Regions from separate parts of the Terribacillus aidingensis genome, predicted to be linked through region 1. Evidence: riboswitches for the same ligand, from Rfam matches in the RefSeq annotation. Region 1 holds a riboswitch; each other region holds the start of a gene.
What was found. A riboswitch is a leader RNA that binds a small molecule or an ion and turns the genes downstream of it on or off. The one in region 1 is predicted to bind thiamine pyrophosphate.

Region 1 (10,922 bases):
CCATGATCAGTCTCCGTTCCTTGAAACCGATTTTCTTACCGAACAGCAGCCATACAAATGTTCCTAGTGTCATGACGCCAATTCCGCCCAGCTGCATCGTGAAAGCAATCAAAATGATGCCTGTTGTGTTGAAATATTCATGTATCGGAACAGAAGCAAGTCCGGTCACGCTGATGGCGCTGACAGCCGTAAATACTACGTCAACGAAGGAAATATTTGTTCCTTGTTTATGAGCCACCGGCAAAGCCAGTAAGCAGGTAGAAATCACTACTGCCGCTAAATAGAATAAGATGATCAATCTGGTTGGCGAAATGTTATTCAGCCATCGCCAACGCGGGTCATAAGTACGCATACAAGAACTCCTTTAAATGCACGTTTCAAATGTAGTCTATTATAGCAGGCATGATAGAGAATAGCTCGCATTTTCAAGCGCGCTCACTCTGTCGTTCCGGCTCCGCTTTTCAATATCTCTTCCTCTTCCATTCCTTCTTCCCGCATCCTTTTAATAGAAGCGAACAGTTCCATTTTTTCTTCCCTCGCCAGCGTGCCCTTCATGATTACATTTCCTTCTTCACCTAAATCATTCACTTCCTGTACTTGGACAAGGAACATAGCTGGACGGTTTTCTGGTTTCGTAATTCGGACCTGGGCAAGCAGTACTTTACGGTTTTCAGACAATACTTGTACACTTTCCAAATCTTTTTTTCCCAGTACCGCTTCCAGCACCCATTCGTTATCCTCTTCCTTATTGATGATTAAACCTTCGGATAGTTTCATTTCTTTCCCTTTTAAAGAACCTTGATCTGTCGGATATAGAGTAAGCTCTACCAGTTTGAATGTTTTCACAGATACCTCTCCTTTTAACATGTCCAATTATGTCTTTTTCTCTATCTTATCAGAACTTTTCCAATCCGTATGTATTGTCTGCAACGGATGTTTTCTATACGTAGTGCCAGGGTACAGAATTAGGATATTGCCAGGAAGGATGATACTATGCATAAACTGGATTTGATTGTAATAGGATCTGGCGTTAGTGGCCACAGCACGGCTTCAGCAGCCCGAAAAAAGGGCTGGACTGTGGCCGTTATTGATGATAAGCCATTTGGCGGTACATGTCCTCAATGGGGATGTGATCCGAAGAAAGTGCTGATAGAAACTGTCAGCATCCAGGATGCTTTTGATCGGATGAAGAATTATGGTTTGACTGGAAATGCACAGCTCGATTGGAGCAAGCTTCGCGAACACAAGGAGACGTTCACGGAACCTATTCCTAAATTGACAGCCGAGGAATTCAAAAATGACGGCATTGAGGTGTACCAAGGACACGCACAATTCATCGATGACCATACTGTACAGGTTAACGGAGAGAAACTACAGGCTTCTTATATTCTAATCGCTTCGGGAGCTTCCCCTGCTAAACTTCCCGTAGATGGATTTGAACACCTAGTTTCAAGCGATGCTTTTTTCGAACTTCATGAGCTTCCTCAGGAATTGGTGCTGATCGGTGGAGGATATATCAGTTTTGAATTCGCACATATTGCTGCACGCTTCAATAGAAAAGTAACACTCATTCAACGCGGGGAACGTCCATTGAAAGGATTCGACGAAGATGTCGTCAACCATTTGGTCGCTTACAGCAAAAAACTCGGTATCGATATTAGGACGAATACCGAACTGGAATCTGTTGAAAAACAAGGAAACAAATTCATCGTTTCCGTGCGTTGCGGAAACCAAACGGAAAAGATATCTGCTGATATTGTAATTCACGGCGCTGGCCGAACACCGAATGTGTTAGAAATGGGATTAGATCAGACTTCCATTTCCTATAGCAAGAAAGGCATCAAAGTAGATAAAAATCAGCAGAGTATATCTGCACCGCATATTTACGCTGCAGGTGATTGTGCAGATGATGGAAAGCTACCTCTTACACCGTTGGCTTCAGAAGCTGGAAGCCGTGCTATTCATCACATGCTGGAAGGGAAACAACAAGATGAATTCAATCATGTTCAACCTTCCATTGTTTATACGATTCCCGGAATTGCTTCAGTTGGCATTTCAGCTGACGAGGCGGCAAAAGCACTGGACAAATATACTGTCATAGAACAAGATTTGAGCTCTTTCTTTACAAACAAGATAACGAGGCTGGAGGAAGGATTCAGCAAGATCATTTTGGACAAGGAAAAACAGGTTATCGTCGGTGCACATATATTTGCTGCCCATGCTCAACACTTGATTAATGTTTTCACTTTGGCAATTGAAATGGAAGCACCTGTACAAATGCTGCAATCCTTGCTTTGGGCTTATCCGACTGCAGAGAGCGATATCCCAAGCATGCTTCAATAATAAATAAAAAACCGCCACATTTGGCGGTTTTCTCATGCTTTATAAGCTTTCACATAATATACTTCTTCATTTAAGTCCCCTTGAGATACTTCAAACCCTGCCTTCTTCAATTTGTCTGCAAGCAGATCTGCGCTGTGATCTCTACTGTAGCCGAGCGCTATCATAATACCTTTTTCAATAGTCACTCTGTACATTTCCGCCGCTGCCTGCTCTGGTTCATCTAAGCTATCCAGCACGAATGCTGCAAGTCCACGTTGAAAGGAAGCGTCGGGGAAATTAAGAAGCCTGTCTAATCCACTCGGCATCCGGTCGATATTCGTTAGTGTCTCTTCTTCTGCACGAAGTGCTAACTCTTCCAATAAAGTTTCATCTTTCTCAAGAGCTGTAACGCGATCCTTTGTTTTATGAGCAATAGGAATAACCAAATTACCATTACCAGCACCGAAAACTATCACTTTTTCTCCGCCCTCTATTTCCAATAGCTCTAGCACTTCTGCTGCGGAAACTTCTGTTGTCTTATTCACCATATGACTCTCTCCTTTTGAATCAATTAGTTCTGTATTGCCCTTATAATACAAAGCTAAACGTATCTCCCCTATGCTCTCACGGATTAACATTTTCTATCCTTCATTTAAAAAGGACAGCTGAAACATCCAGCTGTCCTTTCAACACGTATATTTATCAGTTTGAACTTTTCGGTCAATAAAAGCACATAGATCTCCTATTTTAGGAAAGCGTTCAAATTCCATATTGGCAGGATTTTCAGCATCAATCAGCGGGATATCCCAATAACGCAGCAAGTCATAATAACTTTTCAAAAAAAGTTCGCGATTCCCATTGAATATCTTATACAGATCGGAATCTGTCGTTTTAAAAGCATACTCAGGAAGTAGATTCTCTGTATGCTTGTCCACATATTTAACGACAGTCAAATATATTTCGTATTCAATACCTTTCATTTTGGCAACCTGACATAAGCATTTTTTAGTCTTAAATTGGTCCAAATCAATGATATCTGCCATATTGTTTCCTCCTCACCAGGACTGGAAACTTCGATTTACATTCAGTTTATCACAACCCACAGCGTCTGTAAGCCGAATATCAGACAATAGACATACTATATTGATTATTTGCAATTATTATTGTTGGTTTTATTTTCTAGCCAGCGGGTAGACATTTAGTACATCAAATTAGCTAAAAAAGGAGAATTCAACATGAAACCATATTTAAAAGAGTACACGAACGATGAAAAGCTGCAAGAAGACATTCAACTTTTAAGCACAAAAGGCGTAAACAAAGATAACATCTATGTATTGTCACATGATGATGACAGAACAAAACGTGTATCCAGTAAAGTGGATGCCAACACGATTGGATTATCCGAGATGGGAGCTAAAAGTGCTGTTGGCAGCATGTTCAGTAAACAAGGCGATGAACTTCGTGCAAAATTGAAAGAAATCGGTTTTTCCCAAGAAGAAGCCGAGGATTTTGAAGAGGATCTTGATGAAGGTAAAATCTTTTTGATTGTAACTGAAACAGATAACGTCGAAGGCTTGCTTATCTAAATGAAAAGGCACTGTCATGAGACAGTGCCTTTTCTTATTTTTTCGGTAAGATAAGTTTTGGCTGAGCCAAAACGAGAATGAGAATAACTATAATACTAGCTATAAAGCTTGGCAGCAGGTAAGAGCCATTGTATATGAGCGAGTACGCCCAAACAGTTTGTCCTGGTGCAGCTGCAGATCCGAAGAAGACCATTCCACCTACAAAATGTGCTGCAAACCGACCTATACTGCCAATCAATGTTCCGATGATCAACATTCCTACAAGCTTTGTGCGGTTATTTTCTTTTGCAGCCTTACGAGCGGATCCAGCTGTGACAGCTGCCAGCCCAACTAGAGTGAAGGCTAGAGGATAGTCCATAAAACCTTGGACAACATGTATTATATAAGGACCGGTAACTAATTGCAGCAGCCCGACTACTAATCCTGTTGTAAGTCCGCCTTTCCATCCCCACCGGAATGCCATTAAGAAAATTGGTACTATCTGCAAGGAGATACTCCCTCCCTGCGCCCATGCTTTAAATGAAAATAAGTCCAATACGAATGCAAGTGCGGCGAATATTGCCACCTCTACTAAAAATAAAACCCTGCTTCTTGATTGCATATTTTTCTCCCCTAATAAAGAATGCAACAAAAAAACAATGCTGCAGCGGGATCCTTCCGATGGCCCAATGTGCATTGTTTCCCCATCAAAGAAGCTACATCCCTACGCGAGTGCTAACTCACAGGTTCGAAGGGTCTGGACATACGTCCATCTCAGCCGAAATGGCTCCCCCTGCAGGCTTTTTTGTACCGTTTTGTTTTCTGTTGTCCATCTATTATATAGAAAAATGACATCGTTAGCAATAATTAATAATATTTCCTATAAGTGAAATATTACCCAAGTGCAAATTTTAGCAATTTTATTACTTTTACTTCATCTAACGAAATTGTTTGAATTCGAGAAAAACTATGACGTATAATGGACAATGTTCTTTAAAAAGGGAGGATTTAAAATGGATACACCAGCTACAATCCCACAAGGGAAGAAGCATCCAAAGGGATTGTATCTTCTCTTCTTCACCGAAATGTGGGAAAGATATAGCTACTATGGTATGCGTGCAGTTTTAATGCTTTACTTAACTGCTGCAGCAATAAGCGGCGGATTGGGCATGAATACGCAGCAAGCTGCATTAATTTATGGTTTGTACACAGGAATTATATACTTTACGCCAATTATTGGCGGTTACTTGACTGACAAGTATATCGGCCTACGTACCGCTATCACTATTGGTGGCGTAACAATGGCGATCGGAGATTTCACAATATTCCTATTCAACAATCAGTGGGGATTATATATTGGTATGTTGTTCCTAATAATTGGTAACGGCTTTTTCAAACCGAATATCTCAACACATGTTGGTGAGTTGTATCATCCGATGGATAAACGTAAAGATGCTGCATTTACCATCTTCTACATGGGTATCAACATCGGTGCATTCTTCTCTCCTCTAATTGCAGGATTCCTTGCTGAGGATCTATTCCATACAACTGATGCTGCTGGAATTGAACACTTTGGCTTCAAATGGGCATTCTTGGCATCTTCTATTGGTATGGTTATCGGTCAGTTGATCTTTAGCTTGTTAGGTAAGCGTTATTTAGGTGATATTGGCACAAAACCTGCACGTACTAATATAGCTGCGGGAAGCGTTCCAGCAAAAATGACAGCTGCTGATAAGAAGCGGACAGGTGCAGTACTGATTCTAGCTGTATTCATCATCTTCTTCTGGGCTGGCTTCGAACAAGCTGGTACTTCCTTAACACTATATACGAGAGATTTTATTGATCGAAGTATTGGCGGTTATACGATACCTGTTTCCTGGTTCCAATCTGTGAATCCATTGTTCATTGTCCTCCTTGCACCAATCATATCTGCTATTTGGTTGAAACTTAGTAAATCAAAACGCGGTGATTTGCGCACAACGACGAAAATGTCCATGGGTATGATTCTTTTGGGATTAGGGTTTATGATTTTAGTACCAGCAGTGCTTTATACAGGCAGTGACGAAGGGAATATCGTTCACAGAGCTAATATTCTATTCATCGTCTTCACTTATCTGTTCCATACGTTAGGTGAACTATGTCTGTCACCCGTTGGGCTATCGATGGTAAGTCGAGTAGCACCAGTGAAAATCGCTTCTCTATTGATGGGTGTCTGGATGGCCGCAACTGGTATTGCCAGCCTTATCGCTGGACAGCTTGCTGCATTGACAGAATCACTTGGTTATGTCGAGATCTTCAGTATAATTGGTGCAGTCGCTATCGTAGTAGGTTTGATCCTGCTAGCAGTCTCCAAAAAACTGCAATCCATGTTGGATGCGCGTGACTAATCCAAAAAACACAGTTCCTCCAAGGAACTGTGTTTTTTATATGTATTCTCTTTCTTTCCCTATGTAAACAGCTTGCGAACTGTTCTGAGTTCCAAGCTTATTCAGAAGTTCCGTCAAACAGTTCTGGATGGTGCATGCTGATAAGGACAGTTTAACTTCAACGAACTTTCATGAAAAAAGACCACTTCAGTAAGTGGTCTTTTCTTAATTATTCAGCAGTCAGTCTCAAGAATTCCTCAATATCCTGCTTACAAACTTCGATAGCTTTAAGCCAGAAAGCCTTATCTGTTAAGTCTTCCTGCAAATGCTTCATCGCCAAGTCTTCTACCGTCATCCGGCCAGTGTCCTCAAGCAAAGCATTGTAGGAACGCTCAAAGTCTTGCGGGTTTTCTGCTGCTTTTGCGTATATACCAGTACTAAACAAGAACCCGAATGTGTACGGGAAATTATAAAACGGTACGTCAGTCGCGTAGAAATGCAACTTGGACGCCCAGAATGTTGGATCGTATTCATCAAGCTGGTCATTATATGCTTCTTTCTGAGCATCAACCATCAACTCGCGCAATCGAGCAGCGGATACTAATCCGCTTTTACGTTCTTCATAGAATCTCGTCTCAAACAAGAATCGCGCATGGATATTCATGAAGAAAGCAATACTGCGCTGAATCTTCTCCTCGATCAATGCGATTTTCTCTTCTTTCGTCGCTGCTTCTCTTACTGCAGCATCGGAAACAATCAATTCAGCCAATGTCGAAGCTGTCTCAGCCACGTTCATTGCATATTCCTGGTTCAACTGTTCCACATCATTCATTGCGTAGCTGTGATAAGCATGACCTAACTCATGCGCTAGCGTAGATACATTGGAAGCAGTACCACTGAATGTCATAAAAATCCGGCTTTCCTTTTTGTCTGGGAAGCTGGTACAAAAGCCACCGGGGCGTTTGCTATTGCGGTCTTCTGCTTCAATCCAACGCTTTTCGAATGCTTGCTGGGAGAAATCTGCCATTTGGCTGCTATATTTCCGGAAATTCTTCACGATGAAGTCAGCAGCTTCGTCATATGATACATGCTTTGTCGCAGAGGAGAGCGGTGCATCAATATCATACCAGCTCAATTTTTCCAGACCGAGGATTTCCGCTTTGCGCTGCAGGTATTTGACGAATGAATCCTTCTCATCCGTGATCGCTCCCCACATAGCATCCAGTGTTTCTTGAGACATACGGTTATAAGCCAACGGCTCTTTCAGCACACTGTCCCATTTTCGATGCTTGTATGTCTGAAGACGGAAACCTGCTAGATGATTAAGCGTTTCAGCAAAGAAATCTTCTTTTTCTGTCCAAGCTTCCTGCATTCTAGCAAATACATGCTGCCTTACTTGGCGATCTGGAGCATCCAATTTATTGGCAGCCTGACCAACAGAATAGGATTTCTCTTCTCCATCGATTTCCAATGGTACCTGAATGCTGCCGACAATCGTATCGTACATACCTCCCCAGCCATGGTAGCCATCAATCGCCAAATCATTCAGCAATACTTCCTGTTCAGGCGACAGCTTCTCAGCAGCCTCTTTTCTGCGCTCATCAAGCACAAATGCATAATCTATCAATTCCGGCTGCTCAAGCATCTGTTCCCACGTCTGCTGCGGCACTTGTGTAATAACTTGATCTACACCAGTAAGCGTTCCGCTGTAGGCAGCCATAAGTTCATCTTTCTTCCCAGACCATTGCTTTGCTTTTTTGTCTGTAACATCCTGTGCAACGAGACATTCAACGAATGCAACAACCTCGAATACATGTTTAGCAGAAGTTTCCCACTCCGCTACGATACTTACCAAGCCAGCAGTATCTTCAGCCTGATCAGGAACTTGGAAGGCTTCCAAAGCCTGTTTCCAATCTTGTAAAGCTTGATCCGCTTTATCTGCGAATTCCGTTAGCGCGGCTGAATTACTGCCACCAGGGAAAATTGCATCTAGATCCCATGTTTGTCCATATTTATTTGTCATATGTATACCTCCTTAAACTACCTTTCTATTATACGCTCCGAGTTATTGACTGAAAAGTTTTATTGTTCGCTATTTTTCGGCATTGCAATAAAAATCAAGACCATAGCTTTAGATGCTATGGTCTTGATTCTATTAAACAAAGCGTGTACCGTTCAGATTACGCGTCTCAGCCGCGGCAGATGTAATATTTGTACCTGGCACAACAGTAATGCTTACTGTATAGGTCGCTGTTTCAGTGGTTGGTACCACGTCTACAAACGTATTAGGTAGCAAGATACGATATGTCCCTGCTAGTGTACCAGTTCGACCAATGCTTACCTGATTCAGAGTAGTTCCATCTCTTCGGAGTGTAGCAGTTATAGTAACTGACCAGTTGGCAGTGGTTACTACAGCAATTTGTACATTAAAATCTAATTTCACATTGTTACCCGCCACTACTGCCGGAGTAATCGTATTAACTACCGTATCGGTATTAAGAGGAATAGCAATAGCTGTGGTTACCTGGTTTGCTGCAAGAGCGCTAACAGAAGGCAGCGCACTACCTGTGGAGCCTGTTGGTCCGGTAATTCCAGTGGTCCCGGTTAAACCGGTCGGACCAGTAACTCCGGTTGCACCTGCTACTCCTGTAGGTCCTGTTATTCCTGCGGGGCCTGTTGTTCCTGTCGATCCTACTACTCCCGTTGGACCAGTTATTCCTGCAGGGCCTGTTATTCCTGTCGCTCCCGCTGCTCCCGTTGGACCGGTAATTCCTGCAGGGCCTGTTGTTCCTGTCGATCCTGCTGCTCCCGTTGGACCAGTTATTCCTGCAGGGCCTGTTATTCCTGTCGCTCCCGCTGCTCCCGTTGGACCAGTTATTCCTGCAGGGCCTGTTATTCCTGTCGCTCCCGCTGCTCCCGTTGGACCGGTAAATCCTGCAGGTCCTGTTGTTCCAGTTTCTCCGGTAACTCCAGTAGGTCCTGTCACTCCGGTGAGTCCTGTTGACCCAGTCTCACCTGTTACTCCGGTAAGCCCTGTCGAACCAGTTTCCCCCGGAACTCCAGTAATCCCGGTTGATCCGGTTTCTCCCGTTACTCCAGTAATACCTGTCGATCCGGTTTCCCCTGTTACTCCAGTGAGCCCTGTCGAGCCGGTTTCTCCCGTTACTCCGGTGATTCCTGTTGCTCCGGTTTCTCCCGTTACTCCAGTAAGTCCTGTCGAGCCGGTTTCTCCTGTCACTCCTGTAATCCCAGTCGAGCCGGTTTCTCCGGTAACACCGGTAATCCCTGTCGGTCCGGTTTCTCCCGTTACTCCAGTAAGTCCTGTTGCTCCGGTTTCTCCCGTTACCCCGGTAAGCCCTGTTGCTCCGGTTTCTCCTGTTACTCCGGTAATTCCTGTAGATCCAGTTTCTCCCGTTACTCCGGTGATCCCTGTCGGTCCGGTTTCTCCCGTTACTCCAGTGATTCCTGTCGAGCCGGTTTCTCCCGTTACTCCGGTGAGCCCTGTCGGTCCTGTTTCTCCCGTTACTCCAGTGTTTCCTGTCGAGCCGGTTTCTCCCGTTACTCCGGTAATTCCTGTCGATCCTGTTTCTCCCGTTACTCCGGTAATCCCTGTCGGTCCGGTTTCTCCCGTTACTCCGGTAATCCCTGTCGGTCCGGTTTCTCCCGTTACTCCGGTAATTCCTGTCGAGCCGGTTTCTCCTGTTACTCCAGTGATTCCTGTAGATCCAGTTTCTCCCGTTACTCCGGTGATTCCTGTGGACCCGGTTTCTCCCGTAACACCAGTAAGTCCTGTCGAACCGGTTTCTCCCGTTACTCCGGTAAGTCCTGTGGAGCCGGTTTCTCCTGTTACTCCAGTGATTCCTGTGGACCCGGTTTCTCCCGTAACACCAGTAAGTCCTGTCGATCCGGTTTCTCCCGTTACTCCGGTAAGTCCTGTGGAGCCGGTTTCTCCTGTTACTCCAGTGATTCCTGTGGACCCGGTTTCTCCCGTAACACCAGTAAGTCCTGTCGATCCTGTTTCTCCCGTTACTCCAGTAAGTCCTGTGGAGCCGGTTTCTCCCGTTACTCCAGTGATTCCTGTCGATCCTGTTTCTCCCGTAACACCAGTAATTCCTGTCGATCCTGTTTCTCCCGTTACTCCGGTAACTCCAGTAGATCCTGTCGATCCTGTTTCTCCTGTTACTCCAGTGATTCCTGTCGGTCCGGTTTCTCCTGTTTCCCCGGTAAGGCCTGTGGACCCGGTTTCTCCCGTTACTCCAGTAAGCCCTGTCGGTCCGGTTTCTCCCGTTACTCCGGTAAGCCCTGTCGAGCCGGCTTCTCCTGTTACCCCGGTAAGGCCTGTGGACCCGGTTTCTCCGGTAACGCCGGTAATCCCTGCCGATCCGGTTTCTCCCGTTACTCCGGTAAGTCCTGTCGGTCCGGTTGCTCCCGTTAAACCAGTAAGTCCTGTTGCTCCGGTTTCTCCGGTAACTCCAGTAAGTCCTGTCGATCCGGTTTCCCCTGTTACTCCTGTGAGTCCTGTCGATCCGGTTTCTCCAGTCACTCCGGTAAGTCCTGTCGATCCGGTTTCTCCAGTCACTCCGGTGATCCCTGTTGCCCCAGTCTCTCCTGTTACTCCAGTTATCCCCGTAGCTCCGGTTTCTCCTGTCACTCCAGTAACTCCTGTAGA
Region 2 (10,922 bases), 900 kb from region 1:
TCTTCGCAGGCTCAGGGAGATATATCCTTGGGAACAAGAACAGGATTTGCATGCGGAGGGAAATATGGCAGCACATTTGAAAACGAGTACCGTCGGACATGCTCAGACAGTGTTAATCTCGGAGGGTGAGCTCGTATTAGGAACATGGCAAGGTATTTACTTTTGTGAGTTCGATGGACCGAGAACAAGAAAATATGCAGTCCAAGTACTATCATCCGGAAAGGAAGGTGTGTGATGGAACAGCTTTCTGTATGTGCCATGTGCGGGACAGTCCTTGACATACCGGAGAAGGGTGAATTGCTGATGCGTTCACCAGAATCATTCAGGAATTTATCATCAGAAAATCCGCCTCGGCAAGAAGATACATATACGATTCTCCAATATTTCAGCTTACAGCAATTAGAGCAGATGCTCCTATCCTTGCGCAGTCAAAGTATACCGGGTGTAAGGTGTACCGTCGCCAAGAAAGTAACTAATAGCTATCCGATGGTATCTGTCGAGGAGCTGCTCCAACGTGTTCAATATCCGCATTTCACAGACATTATTCACAAGGGAGCATTTCAGTCTTTCCTGCAGCCAATCGTTTCCATGAAGAATGAGGAAATATTCGGGTTCGAGCATTTGCTGCGGGCAGATAAACGGGAAGCCTCACCAGCTGCACTATTTAATTTCGCAGCAGAAGCAGGACTTACTTCTATGCTCGACCAGCGAGCGAGGAAGACTGCAGTCAGAAAAAGGGCGCAGGAAGCTATTCCCGTTGGGGTAAAAAGCTTCATCAATTTCCTGCCATCAACCATTTATAATCCTGACTTCTGTCTAAGGCAGACATTCCATACAGTCGAACAATATGGAGTGGATCCGAAAGACCTTGTCTTTGAAGTAGTTGAGACAGAGAAATTGGATGACGTTGCTCGCTTGAAGCGTATCTTTAAACGGTACAAGCAAGAAGGAATGATGGTTGCCCTGGATGATGTAGGAGCAGGCTATTCCACGCTTGAACTGCTTAAAGAATTGGAGCCCGATTTTGTCAAGATTGACAGAGCATACATATCTTACTGCGACAGCGATACGCAGAAACAGGAATTTCTATATAAAGTAATGGACGTTGCCCGCCTCCTTGGCACAGAGGTGCTGGCAGAAGGAATTGAAAGGCAAGAGGAGCTTTCTTTCTGTAAACAAATCGGAATGGATTTAGCCCAAGGCTACTTTATCGGGAAACCGAGTACCGAAGCTGTATCAGAAGATGTGCTGTTTCCTTCCAGATAATATATTCGTCAGAACTACCCCGTTATCAATCGGAATGTATACGATTGATAGCGGGGTTTTTAAACTTTATTAGAAAAATCGATCGAAATATTTAACATTTTCTTAAAATTAACTTCAAGTTCTGGAAAGCCTGCCGATATATTGAAAGTCATTATACAGTGGGAAATAGCTGTGTAATAGCTATCATCAGGGGGATACTGGAATGAATTTATTGAAGAATGTAAAAATCAGGACAAAGATGCTTATTTTAATCTTGGTTGGAGCTATTGCACTAGGAATTGTAGGAACGGCTGGGATAATATATACCAGGGATATGGCAAAGGATGCCGAAATGATGTACAAGGAGAAGCTTCTCCCTAACTTGTCAATAAGTCAGATTCGAGTGAATAATAGATCGAACGATGCGTATGTATTGGAACTTATGCTTAACACGGACTCTGCGAGAAATGACGAGTTAAGTGAAATGCTTTCACAGTCCAGTGTTCAAGTAGAGGAAGAACTAGAAAAACTGGGAAATGGCGGTATGTCAGCAAGAGGAAAAGAAATCTTAGAATCTTATAATAAGGAACGCAATAAATTAAACGACATTAGGAACCGAGTGCTGAAATTTGCATTGGTAAATCAAAATGATGATGCATACAATCTTTTTGTAGAAGAACAGATCCCGCAGCGTACAGTAGTTAATGATATTCTGCAAGAACTGCAGGACCAGAATACGAAGGAAGCAGAACAAACTTATGTGCAGGCAACTGAGGACGTAAGACTAGCTACCATAGTCTTATCTAGCGTCATAGGTGTAGCCTTAATACTGCTGATTATAATAGGAATCCTTATATCGAAGCTTATCGTCTCTCCAGTGAAAGAGTTGCGTATTTTATTGGGCAAGGCGGCAGATGGAGATTTCAGTTCGGATGGCACGCATCAATCCAAGGATGAAATCGGCGAACTGACTGCTTCTTATAATGCTATGGCAGATGGTATGCGGTCTATTATTCGAGTTGTGAATGATACATCCCAGCAAGTGGCTGCATCTGCAGAAGAACTGAGTGCAAGTGCGGAACAAAGCAGTTCGTCATCTGAACATGTAGCCAAAACGATTCAAGAGCTGGCAGAGGGTTCAGTCCAGCAGCTTGAGCTAGTTACAACTGCTACAGGGACAATGGGCAGTATGGGGCAGCATACGAGCAAGCTGGCTTCAAACGCTCAGAATGTTGAAGAGGCAGTGCAAAAAACTTCTGAACTATCCATTCAGGGAGGGCATGCAATCAAGGATGTAAATGAACAGATGGAAACAATCACTTCCCATGTGCAGGAGCTTTCTGCGTCGATCGACAGTTTGAACAAACGGTCCCGGGAAATCAGTGATATTACGAGCGTTATCACGGATATCTCCGCACAGACCAATCTTCTTGCGCTGAATGCCACTATCGAGGCAGCGCAGGCTGGAGAGCATGGAAAGGGATTTGCGGTAGTCGCAGATGAGGTGCGCAAGTTAGCTGAGGAAACGAAGGGAGCAGCAGGACAAATTGCTGCTTTGGTTGACTTTATCCACCAGGATACGACTAAAACAATCGATCTGATGCAGCATGCAGCGGACGAAGTACAAGCTGGTACACGAGTTGTGGATCAAGCGGGCGGTTCTTTCCTTCAGATTGAAACTGCGGTAGCAGGTCTGGTGGATGAATTCAAAGAGGTGAGAGTTGCTCTGGAAGGTATGATTGCTGGTACAGATTCAGTCAATATGTCACTTGGGGATGTGAACGAGGTCGCAGAAGAAGGAGCAGCTTCAACCGAAAGTGTGTCAGCTGCAACAGAACAGCAGCTGGCTGCCATGCAGGAAATTGCGGCATCATCCAGTTCTCTTGCATTTATGGCAGAGGAACTTCAAACCGCTATTGCTCGTTTCCGTGTGTAAGTTAATTGGTTAGCAGATAGTAACCGATAAAGGATAAGATTAATAATAGAAAAACATATATCATCCATTTCATATGAACCCTCCTCTAAGAAGTAGACGGATACTTCCTGGAAAAGGGTTCATTTTTTTACATTGTTTGTAACCGAACTGCGCATACTAGTCGCAGTATGTACAAAGGAGGCAATGTAATGGATGCTTTTCAAGCAGGAGAAATCGTCTATGTAATTATCCGCAACCCCCATGCACAGGGAGTAGCCAATATACAAGAGGCTGCGGTCGTCCATAACCCGGAAAAGCCAGGGGAACTGGCTTTGTTTGTGTATGAAACCTATTATCCACTCAATGATGAGGTGGCGGTTTATCAGGATCTCGGAGAGGCGGAAGAAGCATATGTATCCGCTTTTGGCTTAGCCGATGGAGGCTATTATGGTTAAGCCATTTGTACCGCAGCTTGTGTATATAGAACCTAGGGCATTAGAGTATCCGCTCGGCGTGAAGCTGCGGAATAAATTCAGGGACATGGGTGTAGAAATACGCGAGACAACTTCCCATAATCAGGTTCGTAACCTGCCTGGTGATAATGATTTCCAGAAGTACCGAACTGCCAAATCAACGCTTGTCGTCGGCGTGCGGAAAACCCTGAAATTCGATACATCGAAACCTTCAGCAGAATACGCTATTCCATTTGCGACAGGCTGCATGGGGCATTGCCATTATTGTTACCTGCAAACGACGATGGGATCCAAACCTTATATCCGTACGTATGTGAATACGGATGAAATATTTGATGCGGCAGAGCAGTACATGCAGGAAAGAGCCCCGGAAGAAACACGGTTTGAGGCTTCCTGTACGTCAGATATCGTTGGTATCGACCATCTGACGCATACGCTGAAACATGCGATTGAATATTTCGGTCGGTCCAAGCACGGACAACTGCGATTTGTAACGAAATTCGCCCATGTGGATCATTTGCTGGACGCTGACCATCAAGGACGAACGCGATTCCGCTTCAGCATCAATGATGATTATGTGATCAAATATTTTGAGCCAGGAACTTCCCGTTTGAAGGATCGAATCGAAGCTGCGGTGAAAGTAGCCGAGGCCGGGTATCCGCTTGGATTCATCGTAGCTCCGATTTATTTGCATGACGGCTGGCAGAAGGGCTATCCGGAAATGCTCGAGCATCTGGAAGCAGCTTTGCCTGAACATGCAAAAAAGAACCTGACATTCGAATTGATCCAGCATCGATTCACGAAGCCGGCAAAGCGCGTTATCGAGAAAAATTATCCGATGTCGAAGCTTGAGCTGGATGAAAGCAAACGGAAATATAAATGGGGGCGCTATGGTATCGGAAAATACGTCTACCAAAATGAAGAGCAAGAAGAAATTAAGGATGTCATAGGAAGCACAATCTATAAAATGTTCCCGCAATCCAGGATTGAATATTTCACTTGATTCATCGGTTGACAATCGTATCTGTGCATGTGATAGTTAAGAGGACAATTAAATTTCGAGGAAGTCCACTAGGGGTGCCATTTGGCTGAGATAAGAGTGATCTTTATCCCTTTGAACCTGATCTGGTTAACACCAGCGTAGGGAAGTGGAGCCGGATTCGTGTATTTTCTGCACACTTGACTATACGAGTCGCTCCATACTTCTGGAGCGGCTTTTTTATATGGCCGGCGCCAATCACCCTTCCGACGGGGCTTTCTCCATAGGAGGAGAAAAACATGTTTTCTGCACAATTGAGAGAAGAAGCAAACCCGGTATTCGAAGCAATCTATGCACATCCTTTCGTAGAAGGAGTTGCGAGTGGATATGTGCCGCGTGAGGCATTGATCCATTATGTGAAAGCTGACTATGAGTATTTGACAGCATTTGCCCGTATTTACGGTTTGGCAGTCAGTAAATGCGAAACCCGAGAAGAGATGGAATTTTATCAGTCCCAAATTCATTTTGTCCTGCACAGCGAGATTCATCCGCATAACGTCTTCTGCAAGGTAGCTGGTGTGCAATACGAGGATCTGCAGAGGATGACACCACCGCCTGCTGCTGACCATTATATTTCACACATGATGAACAGTGCCGTACAAGGAGATATAGGGGAGCTGATGGCGGCGCTACTTCCTTGCCCATGGACGTATCAAGCGCTGGCGGCACATATTATCGAAACAAAGGCACCGGATGATTCCAATCCATTCCTGGAGTGGATTCAGTTTTATGCCAGCCGGGAAGATTGTATGCCGGATGTGACGTCAGAACTTAGCAAGCGACTGGACAAGTGGGCCGAGACAGCGGGTGCAGCTGCAAAGGAACGTGCAAGGAAAGCTTTTCTTAAGAGCTGTATGCTGGAGTATAATTTTTGGGAGATGGCAGCCACACAGCAAGACTGGATGATCCCATTGAAAGGGGCGTCCATTCATGCCTGATATAAAGAGCGCTTTGACAATTGCAGGAACAGACCCTTCGGGAGGGGCTGGAATTCAGGCTGACTTGAAAACTTTCCAGGAGCTTGAAGTATACGGAATGAGCATTGTCACCTCCCTCGTTGCCCAAAATACGATAGGAGTACAGGCAGTGCATCATGTTCCAGTAGAATTTCTTGAACAGCAGCTGGAATCAGTATTCTCTGATATCACCCCATCTGCTGTAAAAACGGGGATGATTGCATCAGAAGAGATGATGCGCTGCGTCGCTGCTGTTTTGATTAAATCAAAGACTGCCTATGTCATGGATCCTGTCATGTATGCTAAAAGCGGACATGCACTCATGGGAGAGAATTCCAGAGATGCATTGAAGAAACATCTTGTTCCACTCGCTGCCCTAATTACACCGAATATACCGGAAGCAGAGGAACTCACGGGTATTCGTATCGAAGATGAAAATAGCGTAAAAACCGCAGCGAAAATGATTGTCCAGGAATATGGGGCAAAAGCTGTCCTGATGAAAGGCGGTCATATGGAAGGAGCATCTGCGTCAGACTGGCTCTACGACGGAAATAGCTTCACAGTCTACACAGCAGAACGTATACAGACGAAGCACACGCACGGGACGGGATGCACGTATTCTGCAGCAATAACCGCAGAACTGGCTAAAGGGAAATCTCTGCAAGAAGCAGTCCGGATCGGTAAGGATTTTGTAACAGATGCGATTTCGTATTCGCTTCAGCTTGGAAAAGGGAATGGTCCGACAAATCATTGGGGGTACCGTCTGCAAGGTGTGCCAGTCCAGGAGGAACAGCATGATGAAGTATACTGATGTGATAAAGCAAGTCCGGGAGAGAAATCCATTGATTCACTGCATTACCAATCAGGTTGTCATTAACTTTACGGCGAATGGTTTGATCGCACTCGGAGCTTCTCCTGTGATGGCATCAGCAAAGGAAGAAGCCGCGCAGATGGTCCAGCATGCACAGGCGCTGCTATTAAATATCGGCACACTTGCCGCAGCAGATGTGGAAGCAATGATCCTAGCCGGAAAAGAAGCGAATAGGCTCGGAATACCAGTAATTTTTGATCCCGTCGGAGTAGGTGCCACAGCGTACAGAACAGAGACGGCCCGCCGCATATTGGCGGAGGTGGATGTCACTGTTATTCGCGGTAATGCAGGTGAAATATCCGTCCTAGGCGGAACATCTGTCAAAGTGAAAGGTGTAGATGGATCCGATGATGGTATTTCACCAAGAATTGTGCAGCAGCTGGCCAGGGAATTGGATGCTATTGTGATTGCAACCAGTAAAATAGATATCCTTTCAGATGGGAACCATACGTATAGTGTAGCTAATGGGCATGAGATGCTAAGTAAAATAACAGGGTCTGGCTGCTTGCTAGGTGCCGTTATAGCGGCATGTGCAGGAGTAGCTGACAACGTACTGAAAGCTTGCATCGGTGCTCTTGCCTTTTATGGTATTGCAGCAGAGAAAGCGGCTAAGACAGTAAACGCTCCAGGCAGCTTTCAGATTGCTTTTCTTGATCAGCTTTATTTGTTAGAAGATCAGGCGATTGATTCGGAGAAGGTGGAACAATTCGAAGTGAAAACATAAAGGAACAATCAGCAGCGTGTGGCTGCTGATTGTTGGATATCATTTTTCTGGATGAGGATGAGGGCCATGCCTGTGCGGTTTCGGAATGAAACCATCCTGCTCTAATTGTTTAAACCTTTGATCCAAATGCTTCTCGATTTGATCTGCTTTCTCTTCAGAGAAAACACCATATTCAACGTACTTCTCAATGATTTGTTTTTCCTGCTCTAATGCCTGTTTTTGCAAAGCTGCTATTTCTTGCTTCTGCTCTTCTGTCAGTACATCAGCGACAGCTTTGTCAGCCGCAAAACCGGCAGCTGGATTGGATATGACCAATCCGAAGCATAGAGCGATTACTACAGCCCCGGCTTTCATCCATTTCAATTTTATCATCTCCTTGTTCAAAGCTTGGGCTTACTTTACGCAGTTTTGGGATTGCTATCCATCTTCCACACTTTTTCCTAATTTGGGAGAAAGGAATTTTTGACCTGAGGAATGGGAACATGTTCAACACATAATGGGGATGTGGAATGTCTTAATTGGAAAAGGAGTAATACACATGAAAGAAGAATTGGAGCTATATTTCATCATGGGCAGTCAAAACTGCCAGGATAAGGACCCGGAGGACATACTGGAACAGGCGCTTGAAGCTGGAATTACCATGTTCCAGTTACGTGAAAAAGGGGAAGGGGCTAGGACTGGACAGGAGAAGAGACAGCTGGCTGAACGACTTCAGGCAAGGTGCAGGGCACATAGCGTTCCTTTCATTGTTAATGACGATGTGGATCTTGCGATTGCGATTGGTGCAGATGGCGTGCATATCGGACAAACGGACGAAGCGATGCAGCAAGTAAAGGCGCGCTGCCCAGAGCATTTCATTATTGGTGTGAGTGCTCAAAATGCCGAAGAAGCTAAAAAAGCAATTGAGGATGGAGCCCACTACATCGGTGTCGGGCCAATTGCCGCTACTCGCACTAAGATTGATGCCAAATTCCCGATTGGACTGACGGGACTGCGTGAGATTCGGAAACAAGTTGGTGACTTTCCGATGGTCGCGATCGGGGGGATTAATCAGAAGAACGCCGAGGCTGTACGGCAAGCCGGAGCGGATGGTATCTCTTTCATTTCTGTCCTAACCAAAGCGGCTGATATCCAGCAGGCAGTAAATGAGCTGAAGATGGAAAAGGTGCACAAGTGAGTGCATCTTTTTTATTTTGTGGAATTAAAATGTAAGTATTTGGTCACAATTCGTTCTATACGCTATCTATATTCTCTTATACGATGAAAGAGACATTTGAAAATTGGAGTGGTAAATATGAAGAAGTCAATGTTGGTCTTGCTGGCATTGTTCTTATATATGCTGCCGCAGACTGTGTCCGCTCATGCAGTACTGACGGCATCGGATCCAGGACAAGGTGATATAGTGACAGAGAGTATGGATGTCTTCACTCTGACATTCAATTCGGATGTGGAGGATGTAGTAGAGACAATAGTGACAGTCAACGGACAAGCACTAGCCACTGATTCTGCAGCCGTCGATGGGACGACTGTTACCGTCCCATTAGCAGAGGAAATGATTGATGGGGATTATGAGTTCAGCTATAAGGTGATTTCAGCTGATGGACATGAAGTTGGTAATACAGTTTCCTTTACAGCAGAAGGTCTGACCTCCAATGGGGAAAGTAGCGAACAGGAATCGGAAGATCAAAATGAACAAAATACACAAGTGAACGAACAGGAGCAAACAGCTGCAGAGAAATCGCATGAAGAAGAAGATTCCGATTCAGGTTTTATCATAACGGGATTGGTGATTATCGTCTTACTTTGTGCCGCTGTTTTGTTCTTCACTTATCGTAAAAGGGACTAACTCACCGTGATTCTCGTTCCATTGTTAGAATTACTGTCGTATATCGCTTTTTCTTTTCTCGCTGGTCATCTTGTTTTCCAGTTTGTACGCAAGGAAGAAGCAGCAATCCGGACACCGCGAAGTGACGTATTAGCCGCTGCTGCTTCTGCGGCGCTAGTCACGAGCGGTCCTGTTATCAATCTCGTTTCTCTGATAGGTGCACAGAATGGATATGGGCAGGCATTGAGCCAAGTATTTTTCCAATTTACAGCTGGAAGAGTCTGGATCGGTATCTTCGTTCTGGCTATCTTTGTCTGGCTGCTGATTTATTTCAACAAATTTCCTCTTCTCACGCTTATCCTGTTCCTTGGCATGCTATTTCTTAGTGCGTATGGCAGCCATACAGCAACAGAGGGTGGGTTGATCGGTGCTTTTGCTCATTTCATCCATTTGGGTGCTGCTGTTTTTTGGGTCGGTGTACTGATTCATGTATGTTTTTATGCATCAGAACAATTCAGTTGGGAAAGTTTCTTGAAATGGTTTACGCCATTCGCCATTTTGCTGGTCATGCTGGTAATGGCTAGCGGCATAACCGTCATGCTTTTCGCTATGGATATTCGAAACTACGGAAATGCGTTGATGCTGACATATGGACAAATGCTGTTCTTGAAACATATCGTATTCATTCCAGTACTTGTATTTGCTGTCATTAATGGCATTCTTGCACGTAAAGCTCACCGTGATCCTGCATTTCGTCCGCTTAATTGGATCCGAGCCGAAGCAATCCTGCTGGCGATTGTATTCATTTGCACAGCGATACTTGGCACTTCTGCCACACCCGCCGATATTCCAGCGACATTAAGCAATGAGGGTGCTGCTCCGATATTTGGCAGCATTTTTCCTAGTGTGACAGCTGAAAGTGTCGCAACCTGGCATTGGGGTGTGTTTGGGATTATTTGCTTCATCGGATTTGGCCTAATTTTGACTAGTATCGTCTATCTTTTCAAAAAAAGAGCTGCAGCAAGCTTCGCCTTGGCGGCCGCATTCGCTGCTTCGGCACTTTTGTACACTGCCATAATGACTAGTTTGCAATTTTAATAGGTGCATATAACGGCATTATTCCACCTTTGATCACAGAAAGTTTCCGCTAGGCAAACATTCTGCAGCGAAAAGGAAATAGAAATTGGAATAATGTCTTTTTTTGTGCGCTGCTGTCGTCTGTTTTCCCAATACATTTCCAAGTTAGCCTATGCTAGATTTACTGTAATAGTTTCTGAGAGTCTAGAAGGACAGAGGGTCGGTCTCCACTTCAGTGACTATAAAATCTAGCGAGGTGATCGAATGAAAAGAAAACTGGCAAGTGTCGCTGCTGTCGCAATGATAGGGTTATCTGTATTCCAGCCGTTGCAAGCATCAGCTGCTCCTGATGAAACGGCAAAGAATGAGGAAGTTCGCGTTCTCGTAAAGCAGAAGGACGGTGTGTTTTCCACCCAGGCTACAGACAAGGTCAAGGAAGAGCATGGCGTTCGCAACAGTTTCGGTAAGGAAGGGTTTACTACTGAGGTATCTGAAAAAGAGCTCAAGGAGCTAAAAGCTGATAATGCTTTGGAAGTAACCGAAGTAAGTGTATATACGAAGCAGGAAGTGTCCGAGAAACGGGATGTATCAGCACAAGCGGTATCTGATCGTACACCATGGGGAATTCAAGCAATCTATAATAATCCATCGATAACTAGAACAAGTGGCGGAAACAATATCAATATCGCTGTTCTTGATACTGGTACATCTGTCAATCACCCTGACCTTGCTGCCAATGTTGAGCAGTGTGTCGACTTTACCCAAACGTCCAGCGGACAAGTGAACGGTACTTGTGT
Region 3 (9,485 bases), 1.1 Mb from region 1:
AGCGCTCGATATTATGGTAATCAACATTTTCAATCACGGTATGCAGCGTCACTTGTTGATTGATTGCCTGTAGTCGCTCCTTTGCTGCAGAAGCTTTCGGCAAATAGGCAGCAGCATCTTGCTCTGTATACAGCTGCTGGCGCTGGAGATTATGGAATTCAACATAATCCCGATCAATAAGCATCAGTTCTCCAATACCAGCACGTACAAGCATCTCTGCAGAAGCAGAGCCTAATGCTCCCATCCCAATTAAGACAATTTTACCGTTTTCCACCTGTGCCTGCCCATCCTTGCCGATGAACAGCTCCTGTTTCCGATAACGATCCTTCATCAGGTAAACAAACCTTCATTCGGGCTGCTAGCTACTGCGTAATTTTTTTCAGGAATTCTTCCTGCTTCAAAACCTAAACGACCTGCTTCAATAGCCAGCTTCATCGCATATGCCATTCGAACAGGGTCTGCAGCTCCGGACACAGCTGTATTCAACAAGACACCATCAGCCCCGAGCTCCATTGCATACGCAGCATCTTTAGGAGAACCAATACCAGCATCAACAATGACCGGTACACTGCTCTGTTCAATGATCATACGCAGGTTGAAAGGATTGATGATACCTTTTCCCGAACCAATTGGCGATGCACCTGGCATAATCGCATGTACTCCCAGATCCACGAGCCGCTTGGCCAATACAACATCATCCGACGTGTAAGGCAGGACAATGAAGCCCTCCTCCAACAGCATTTCAGATGCCCGCAGTGTCTCAACTGGATCAGGAAGCAATGTCCGGTCACAGCCAATCACTTCCACCTTCACCATATCGCATAAACCCGAAGCTTTAGCCAGTTTGGCAATACGAACAGCCTCTTCTGCTGTCTTTGCCCCTGCTGTATTCGGAAGTAAAGAGTACTTTTCCAGATCCAGCTGTTCCAGGAAATTTGGCTGAGATGGCTCAAAGATATCCATCCGCCTCACAGCAAATGTCAGTATCTCTGCCTTCGAAATATCGACCGCCTCTACCTGTACCTCAAATGACGGGTATTTGCCTGTTCCCAATAATAAGCGGGAAGCAAATGTCTTATCTGCAATCTGTAACATTCTTCATCCTCCTCCTACAAAATGAATCAGCTCGACTTTATCGCCATTTCTAATCGGCTGATCTGCATATGAAGCTTTATTAATGATCTCTTTGTTCAGTTCGACAATCACAATCCTTTTCTCCAGGGAAAGTGATGCTAACAGCTGAGCTATAGTCTTGATATCAGCAGATAATTCCTGCTGCCTGCCATTCAGCTGAATATTCACATCAATACCTCCTCGCCAGTGTTCAATCTATCGACACGAAATGCTTCCTTCCATTCTTCCAGAACTTCATTGCTGCTTATCAAATCACAAATCATCTTGCCCGTAGCTGGGGCAAGCAGAATGCCATTGCGCTGATGGCCAGCAGCGATATACAAGCCATTCATTTCTGGATGCTCACCAATCAGCGGCTTGCCATCGTATGTCTGAGGTCTGAGACCTGCCCAGCTTCTGAGGAACGGCATTTTATCAACCTCTGGCAGCATCCTTCTCACTTTCTCCATGATAGTCTGTAATCCTCCAAGCGTGGGCTCAGTGCTCCAATCATTCTTGACCTTTGTTGCACCTATGATCAGCTCATTGTTGTTACGCGGAACAATATAATGCTGATCATGGAATAAACTGCATGTAAGAGGAGTTTGCGTATTCGTAACAGCAATGCACTCACCCTTCACTGGAAAAATCGGCGTCCCCAACCCTGAACGCTGGAGCAGAGCATTACTCCAAACTCCGCTGGCAATCACCACACGATCCGCTTGCCATTCTCCCTTGGAAGTCCGTAACCGATAATGAGCGGATTCCTTCACAATCTCATCGACCCGGGTATAAGCGTTAATCCGGGCACCTAGCATACGGGCAGCTGTATGGAATCCTTTGCAGGCAATTGAAGGTGTGACATGCACATCTTCTGCCATATGAAGAGCGCCTGAAACCGCTTCTGACAGACCAGGTACTTTCTTTAACACAGTTGCACGATCCAGCCATGTTACTCCTTCCAACGAAGAGAACGGAGAGTTCAATGTTTCTTCTTCTGTAAAAACAAGCTGTAATAAACCACCTGGGCGACGTTCCATGTCTATCCCTGTCAGAGAGCGAATATCCTCTTCTGCCTGTTCATAGAGCCTTTGACTAGTACGGGCAAAGGGATAAAGGGAAGCACCGAATTCCTTATATTCTGAATGGGCACCTAGCATACCAGCTGCTGCTTGCGTCGAGCCTGATCCGACTTGGCCTGCTTCCAGCAAATCGACTTGATGGCCTGCTTTCGCTAAATAATAAGCGATTGCACTGCCGATGATACCTCCTCCAACAATTGCTACTTCAGTGGATCTCTTCAAGACGCAGACACTCCTCCCTTAATTTCTTCACGGCATCAAGCGGGTTTGCAGCAGAAAAGATACTACTCATAACAGCAACCCCATCTAATTCAAACGCTTTCAAAAAAGCCAATCGCTCCACATCAATTCCTCCTATTGCGTATAACGGAATGTGGGTATTCTGACGGATATACCCTAAATTGGCTAATGGCTGCGGTGATTTCCCCTTCTTACTAGCTGTCGGAAAACAATGCCCATACAGCGCGTATGCCACCCCGACAGACTCCGCCTGTATTGCTTCTTCAAACGAATGGACAGGCGCACCAATCCGCAAATCAGGATACAGCTTTTTCAATTCTTCCGGTGGAAGACCATGACCTGGTATATGCACTTGCTTCAAGCCAAGCAGCAAAGCTATATCCACTCGGTCATTAAGCCAAAGCTTGTGTGCTGGCAGCCCTTCGGCCAAAAGCTCCTTACAAAGCTGATACACTGTACCAGCAGGCTTACGTTTCTCCCTGATCTGCACATGGTCGACATAAGGGTGTATCTCCATCAAGATACGTCTTAAATCTGCTGCCTCATATGCATCATCAGTTACTGCCATCAATTTGATTGCCATCACCTCCTGAATACGAACAGGCCGGACATGCAAAAAACACCACTCCCCAAAGGAAAGTGGTGTGAAACTTGCGAATGAATACATACAAAAGAGCATGTAAACCCGAGTGTCTACACTTTCCTACGCAGGTCCGAACCTGTTCAGGTTTTGAGGGTTTAAAGAGTCACTACTCTTCATCTCAGCCCTTATGAAGGGATCCCCTAGTGTGAAAACTTATTATGAATTTACCCACATCGTAACATAAATAGCATTTTATGCAAGATTCTGATTACAAAAAAGAAAAGACCATCTGGTTTTATCCAGATGGTCTTTTCTGCGCCTGACTCAGTACTTATAAGATTGTCCGCCATCAATTGGTACAACAGTAGCATTGATGAAGTTTGCTTGATCGGAAAGAAGGAATGCAACAAGATAACCGACTTCTTCCGGCTTACCAAAGCGTTTCATTGGGTTAACGCTGACAAATTCCTTGCCCGCTTCTTCCCAGTTATCTCCGCCAAGCTGACGAAGGGATCCTTCAACCATTGGAGTCATGATGGCACCTGGAGCAATGGCTTTGATGCTCACACCGAATTGTCCGTATTCGATACCGGAGTTTTTCGTAAGACCTACTACACCATGCTTACTTGCTGCATAACCGGACTGGTTGCCGATTCCGCGGATACCACCTACAGATGCTGTATTTACTACAGAACCATAGCCCTGCTCCTTCATTACTTTCAATACGTGGCGCATGCCGTAGAATACGCCATTCAAGTTGATGTTCACAACGCGTTCGAATTCGTCTACAGGATACTCTTCTGTCAGATTTTGCGTTCCTTCCACACCAGCGTTGTTAAAGAAACTATCGATCTTACCAAATTGATCAATTGTTTGTTTTACATACGCCTCAACTTCCGGCTCATTTGCACAGTTTGCCACAATCGTAAGAACATCTGCTTCAGGGGCTACAGCCAATATTTCCTGCTTCGTTTCTTCCATACCTTTTTCACTCAAATCAACAAGAGAAAGCTTTGCACCTTCTTTTGCTACTTGCAAAGCTGCTGCGCGTCCTAATCCAGAACCCCCACCTGTAATCAATACTACTTTATCGTCAAAACGTTTCATCGAAATCTCTCCTTTTCTGATTCTGTTAAATTGCAGTAAATCCGCCATCGATCGGTACAACTACACCATTAATATAAGGTGCTTTACCAGTCAATAGGAATGTGACAAGCTCTGCTACTTCCTCCGGCTGGCCAAGGCGCTTCTGCGGAATCGGTTCTGTCGCATTTTTGAATGCATCAGGATTCTTTTCCTTGTATTCTCGAACCATTGGCGTTTCTGTCGTACCTGGAGCAATTGCATTTACTACAATGCCTTGCTCGGCATACTCAGCAGCCAACGTTTTCGTAATCCCAACCATTGCATGCTTCGTAGCTGAATATGTACCAACTGTGGCTTGTCCTACAACACCTGCTGTGGATGACGTGTTGACAATTCGCCCGCCGCCATTAGCAAGCATTACTTCCAATACATATTTCAACCCGTAAAGGGCGCCGTTTAGATTAATTCCTAATACCATATCGATTTGCTCAATCGTATTATCCACGAATTTTACGCCAGGACCAGAAATACCTGCATTATTATAGAACATATCGATAGTACCAAATGCCTCGACCGTTTTATCTACATAATGTTTCACTTCTTCTGCCTTGCTTACATCCGATTTGATGAAAATAGCTTTTGACCCTTTCTCTTCTATTAAGCGAACCGTCTCTTTACCGGCTGCCTCAGAAACGTCAACGACACTGATTGCGATACCTTCTTCTGCCAGTCGCAATGCTGCTGCTTGTCCAAGACCACTGCCGCCTCCTGTGATGACTGCTACTTTCTGCTCATTCATAAGCAAAGCTCCCTTCAATATGTATAAATAGGTTAATTTACCTACTTCATATGTAAGAGCTTACACCTTTGAAGAAGATACAGCAAGCTATTTGCAACTGTGCTAAAACTTTTATTGAACATATACAATTAGTATGTTCACTAAATCTAAAGGTAATATTTCTGACAGAGGCGAAAATGGTGCTGCTCATGAATCCCTATCAACTGCACACTTTGGATTAAGTTGGGGTAATGCGCGAGTGGGTCAGGATAGCGGATATGTCCGGCAATAGCATTATCTATTTCAGAGACCATGATTTTGAGCAGAATTGTTTCCTTATGAAGATCATGCTTTAGCTGATCAAATTTCACCTTGCTCTCTATCCCTTTTGGCGGCAGCAGAATGGAAGGTGCTTTCATCGGTTTACCGTGTTTTTCCCGGTATGCTCTATAGATATCTTCTATCTTCGTTTGGTAGCTAGCTCGCTTCTTAAATACAGAGAATGGTTTACTAACAGGGATATAAACTTTATTTAGCTGCCTGAATCGTTTTAGCAGCAAATAAAGATGGTAATATGTTTCTCCGATAGACCATTTGTCTGGTTGAGGCCTCATCCATTCTCTATTGCTGTATTTACGGATATTTTCCTCAAACCTTCTCCTTTGCAGATATATAGTCTCAAAATGTTCCTGCATATAGCTGCTTTTCATTTTGCTTCCACAGATATCTTTTCTTTATGAATCAGATGCACTGGTGCAGATGGCAAGTTGACTAGCTTCTCACCTAGGAAATCAGGTTTAATCGAAAGCTCCCCGATTTTTTCTAAGGGAATCCATTCATAATGGAACTCTCCTCCTTCTGGTGATATGACTTCTCCTATTCCGCACAGCCTGTTTTCAACACCCTGTATTAGATAAATAAAACTATATTCATGATAGGGCTGACCTTTGTAGGTGAAGAAATTCTCCACTGAACATAACAGCCGCTCTGCCCTTACAGGAATGCCGAGTTCCTCTTCGAATTCCCTTTTTACAGCCTGTCCTGAATCTTCTCCTAACTGAATACGTCCGCCAATTAGTGTCCAAAACGGATCTTTCTTGTTCTTGTGCAGCAGCACATGATTATCTTTTACAATAATGCCTGCTGTCCGGCAATTCAGCATCTGTTCACCTAAATCGATGGTCAAGTCCTGTGTCATTTGCTTCTTTCCTCCGATTCTTCGATTGCTTGAACTATGTAATACGGGCCAGTTCCATGGTTTGAAGGTACCACTATCTTTCTTCCCGTCTCTGGATAATAAGCAGAATGGAAACTCACGCCCGGATCAAAGCCGACAACATAATACTTTTTGATTTTTCCCTCCTCTTTTTTTATCCATATCCCATATCCGTATGATGTCTCCTCATCGACTTGGACATACGGCTTCAGCAGCGCCTCGGTAAGTTCTGCGTTCAGCAGTTTATACTGAGTCAGTGCATCCCAAAAACGCGCCATATCAGTAACACTCACATACACCCCGCCATCTGCACCGCCCCTTACTGGTAACGCATAAATATTGGAACGATACTCATCATCTTCCTTGATATAACCAATTGCTGTATTCCCTGGCAGTTTATCAAATGTAAAATATCCAGCCTCTGTCATTCCAGCGGCTTCAAAGATATGCTTTTGGACAAAAACCGTAAATGGTTCTTTAGCAAGTTCTTCTATCACTAATCCCAACACGATGAAAGCAGCGTTGTTATAATGGAACCGTTCACCAGGCAAAAACATCATCTTCTTATCTTGGAACAATGGCAGAAAATCCGCACCCGATCTTACTCGATACATCGGCAACGTTTGCCACAGCTCCTCAAAGTCATCCATTTCTTCTTCATCAAAATAATCCGGTATACCAGACGTATGCGTCAGCAGCTGGTGAATTGTTACGTCCTTATGAAAATGCGGAAATGCTACCGGGAGACAATCTATTAACTTGGTCTGGAAATCCAGTCGTCCTTGGTCCACTAGCTTGGCAATCGCCACAGCTGTGAAGATCTTTGCTCCAGAAGCTATTCCAAACCTTGTTTGCTTATCAAATGCTAGCTTATCTTGCTTATTGGCATAGCCATTTTGGAAGAAAAAGCTTTCTTGATTTTCTTCTACAACATATGCCACACCTGAGAAATCCACTTCCTCTGCTACCTTTTCCAATTTACTCTCTAATCCGCTCATACTTCAAACACCTCTCTCTTTAGAATCTTCAAAAAACTTACAGCAGTCTACTAGTAAAAGGATCAGCCATCGACCGACCGGTGCCGCCAACGGCAGCAGCAGAAACCCGTAGATGAAACCCCACACAATAATATCGCCGACCGCTAAGTTTTCCAGTTTATTTCCCCACACGACCATATGAGTCGTCAGGGAACCAATCGTACCGGCATAGGCGACCACAATAAAAGCCATGATGCTGCTGATAGCCCATTTAACCCCTTCACTGACCCGTTCAATTCTTTTGAATTGTGCTCCAGCAATACTGAAAACCATCAGAAAGGGCACAACGACCTGAAGAAATACCCCGATATACATTATCGAGGGGGCGGCCATTAGAAGAGAGGTACTAACAACAATCACAAAAATAAAGGTACAAAGTACAGCAGCTGTGATACTGAATGCAGCTCCAACAATCATTCCTTTCACACTCATGCAATCAACCCCTATTCTCCACTCACAAACCATGTTACCATAATTGGAAATATATGAAGGATATAAAAAGTATGAATGGGGCTGATTGTATGCGCATTGCTGTCCTGACAGATATACACGGAAACCTTGCTGCACTGCAGGCTGTGCTAGGAGATATAGACAAGCGTGGAGATGTCGAGCACATATACTGCCTCGGTGATATGCTGGCGATCGGTTATGAAACTGATCGTGTACTGGAGCTTTTATTTGGCAGAGATGACATATCAATCATTACCGGAAATCATGATGAAGCTGTGCTGGCACTAAGCAGACAGGAGACTTACCCCGAAAGCCACAAGAACGAAAGAGCACATCACCAGTGGATTGCCGACCGAACTGATCCAGGTTACCTTGACATACTTCATAAGCAGCCACGCCAAATCAATCAGCATATCAAGGGGCATGCCGTTTTGTTCACGCACTACCATATCCACCCAGATAAAGTGAATGCCCACATAAGCGAGGATCCTTTCTCTCGTATTGTTGCACCTTCTCTTGAAAATCTAGAGATGCTGTTTCAGGAACAAAAGGATACAGAACTCATTTGTTTTGGTCATCATCACCCACTTCATCATTTTCGTAACGATCGAAAAATCTTTCTGAATCCAGGCTCTCTCGGCTGCCAGCCAAAACCGATCGCACCTTATGCAATTGCAGAGATAGAAGAAGATATTAGAACAACCGTAATAGAAGTACCTTATGACAACAGAGCTTATTTAAGAGGATATGAAAGATTAGAAGTGCCAGAATGGGCTATCATTCTGAAAATCTTTCATGGAGGACAGCTGCAGAAATAAAAAAAGCGGACAACTGATTGTCCGCTTTTCATGTAGTAGGAAGACCTTTCCCTCCGAGCGTTTGCAGGGTATTGATACGTTCCATTCCTGTTATAAGAGGCTTTGCCCGTCGGATTAATGTTTGTGTCGCATCTAAAGCAAGTGAGGCTTGATGAGCTGCTTCATCCTTCCATACTTCGTATACATATACTGCTTGCGGCTCATCATGAGACACACTGACCTGATATATTTCACAGCCATCTATATGCCCCATAGCCTCCGCTGCATCCAGCAGTATCGAACTCAATTCTTCTCTATTATCTTTATGGACTAGAAATCTCCCGTACAAGCCGAATTTCTCCATTCAGTTCATCCTTTCGCAAGAAACAGTCTGAAGGGAAGATTCGACACGACCTATACGAACACCTCTATCTGGAACGTAAAGCCGACTTATTTACACTTCGGAATGACCAAACTGCAAAAGCAAGCGATAAGATTACTAACAGACTTCCGACATGCGCTGTCGTCTGCATCGAGGATGTAGCACCATTGACAAGACCGCCTACTAACGAACCTAATGAAATACCTATCTGCAGCGCTGAATTGTTGAAGCTCTGGTGTATCCCAGCTGTCTCTGCATCCGATTCAATGATATAGTTCTGCAGCGGCGGTGCCAGACTCCAGCTTAATGCACCCCAGATTACCATCACCACAAGGAATAATGGGAAGGAAACTGTAGAGAATGGAAGCAGGAATAAAATAATTACAAATGATGCCACTACTAGGATGATACTCACTTTGGATCCAAATTTATCTGCCAGACTGCCTCCAAAGGCTCCTCCACCAACAGCTGCGATACCGAAAATAAAGTAGCAAATACTAATCCATTGCGTATTCAGACCTAACTCCGATTCAAGGAAAGGCGTGAAATAAGCGTAAATCGTATAATGACCTGCAAGCAGGAACAGCATCGTCAAATGTGCTGTCAGCATCTTTTTATTACGCAGTGCTTTCAGCTGCGATTTCAAGGATTGCACTTGTTCTACCTCAATACGATCGAGCGTAAATGCGATTAATATCATGGAAAGCAAAGCCATTAATCC

Region 2: it holds a riboswitch for thiamine pyrophosphate, as region 1 does, so the genes downstream of both, tenA (thiaminase II) here and thiT (energy-coupled thiamine transporter ThiT) in region 1, are expected to answer to the same signal.
Region 3: it holds a riboswitch for thiamine pyrophosphate, as region 1 does, so the genes downstream of both, ABXS78_RS00950 (thiamine phosphate synthase) here and thiT (energy-coupled thiamine transporter ThiT) in region 1, are expected to answer to the same signal.

Annotation. Positions count from the first base shown of each region.
Region 1 is NZ_CP159996.1:1,241,539-1,252,460, reverse strand. Features, by position in the region: gene ABXS78_RS06730 (TrkH family potassium uptake protein) at 1-352, opposite strand, end outside; gene ABXS78_RS06725 (YwpF family protein) at 436-846, opposite strand; gene ABXS78_RS06720 (NAD(P)/FAD-dependent oxidoreductase) at 994-2,343, shown strand; gene ABXS78_RS06715 (methyltransferase domain-containing protein) at 2,376-2,870, opposite strand; gene ABXS78_RS06710 (hypothetical protein) at 3,009-3,365, opposite strand; gene ABXS78_RS06705 (general stress protein) at 3,558-3,908, shown strand; gene thiT (energy-coupled thiamine transporter ThiT) at 3,943-4,509, opposite strand; TPP riboswitch at 4,592-4,691, opposite strand; gene ABXS78_RS06695 (peptide MFS transporter) at 4,901-6,274, shown strand; gene ABXS78_RS06690 (M3 family oligoendopeptidase) at 6,483-8,276, opposite strand; gene ABXS78_RS06685 (NTTRR-F1 domain) at 8,409-10,922, opposite strand, start outside.
Region 2 is NZ_CP159996.1:344,397-355,318, forward strand. Features, by position in the region: gene ABXS78_RS01910 (secondary thiamine-phosphate synthase enzyme YjbQ) at 1-235, shown strand, start outside; gene ABXS78_RS01915 (EAL domain-containing protein) at 235-1,266, shown strand; gene ABXS78_RS01920 (methyl-accepting chemotaxis protein) at 1,469-3,181, shown strand; gene ABXS78_RS01925 (transcriptional regulator SplA domain-containing protein) at 3,370-3,615, shown strand; gene splB (spore photoproduct lyase) at 3,608-4,636, shown strand; TPP riboswitch at 4,697-4,797, shown strand; gene tenA (thiaminase II) at 4,912-5,610, shown strand; gene thiD (bifunctional hydroxymethylpyrimidine kinase/phosphomethylpyrimidine kinase) at 5,603-6,439, shown strand; gene thiM (hydroxyethylthiazole kinase) at 6,423-7,223, shown strand; gene ABXS78_RS01950 (YckD family protein) at 7,263-7,577, opposite strand; gene thiE (thiamine phosphate synthase) at 7,762-8,400, shown strand; gene ABXS78_RS01960 (copper resistance protein CopC) at 8,518-9,069, shown strand; gene ABXS78_RS01965 (CopD family protein) at 9,091-10,146, shown strand; gene ABXS78_RS01970 (S8 family peptidase) at 10,390-10,922, shown strand, end outside.
Region 3 is NZ_CP159996.1:157,413-166,897, reverse strand. Features, by position in the region: gene ABXS78_RS00970 (ThiF family adenylyltransferase) at 1-331, opposite strand, end outside; gene ABXS78_RS00965 (thiazole synthase) at 331-1,095, opposite strand; gene thiS (sulfur carrier protein ThiS) at 1,099-1,302, opposite strand; gene thiO (glycine oxidase ThiO) at 1,299-2,417, opposite strand; gene ABXS78_RS00950 (thiamine phosphate synthase) at 2,401-3,018, opposite strand; TPP riboswitch at 3,119-3,230, opposite strand; gene ABXS78_RS00945 (SDR family oxidoreductase) at 3,343-4,125, opposite strand; gene ABXS78_RS00940 (SDR family oxidoreductase) at 4,151-4,903, opposite strand; gene ABXS78_RS00935 (DinB family protein) at 5,050-5,592, opposite strand; gene ABXS78_RS00930 (NUDIX hydrolase) at 5,589-6,080, opposite strand; gene ABXS78_RS00925 (serine hydrolase domain-containing protein) at 6,077-7,096, opposite strand; gene ABXS78_RS00920 (hypothetical protein) at 7,100-7,567, opposite strand; gene ABXS78_RS00915 (metallophosphoesterase family protein) at 7,639-8,403, shown strand; gene ABXS78_RS00910 (putative quinol monooxygenase) at 8,432-8,746, opposite strand; gene ABXS78_RS00905 (MFS transporter) at 8,811-9,485, opposite strand, start outside.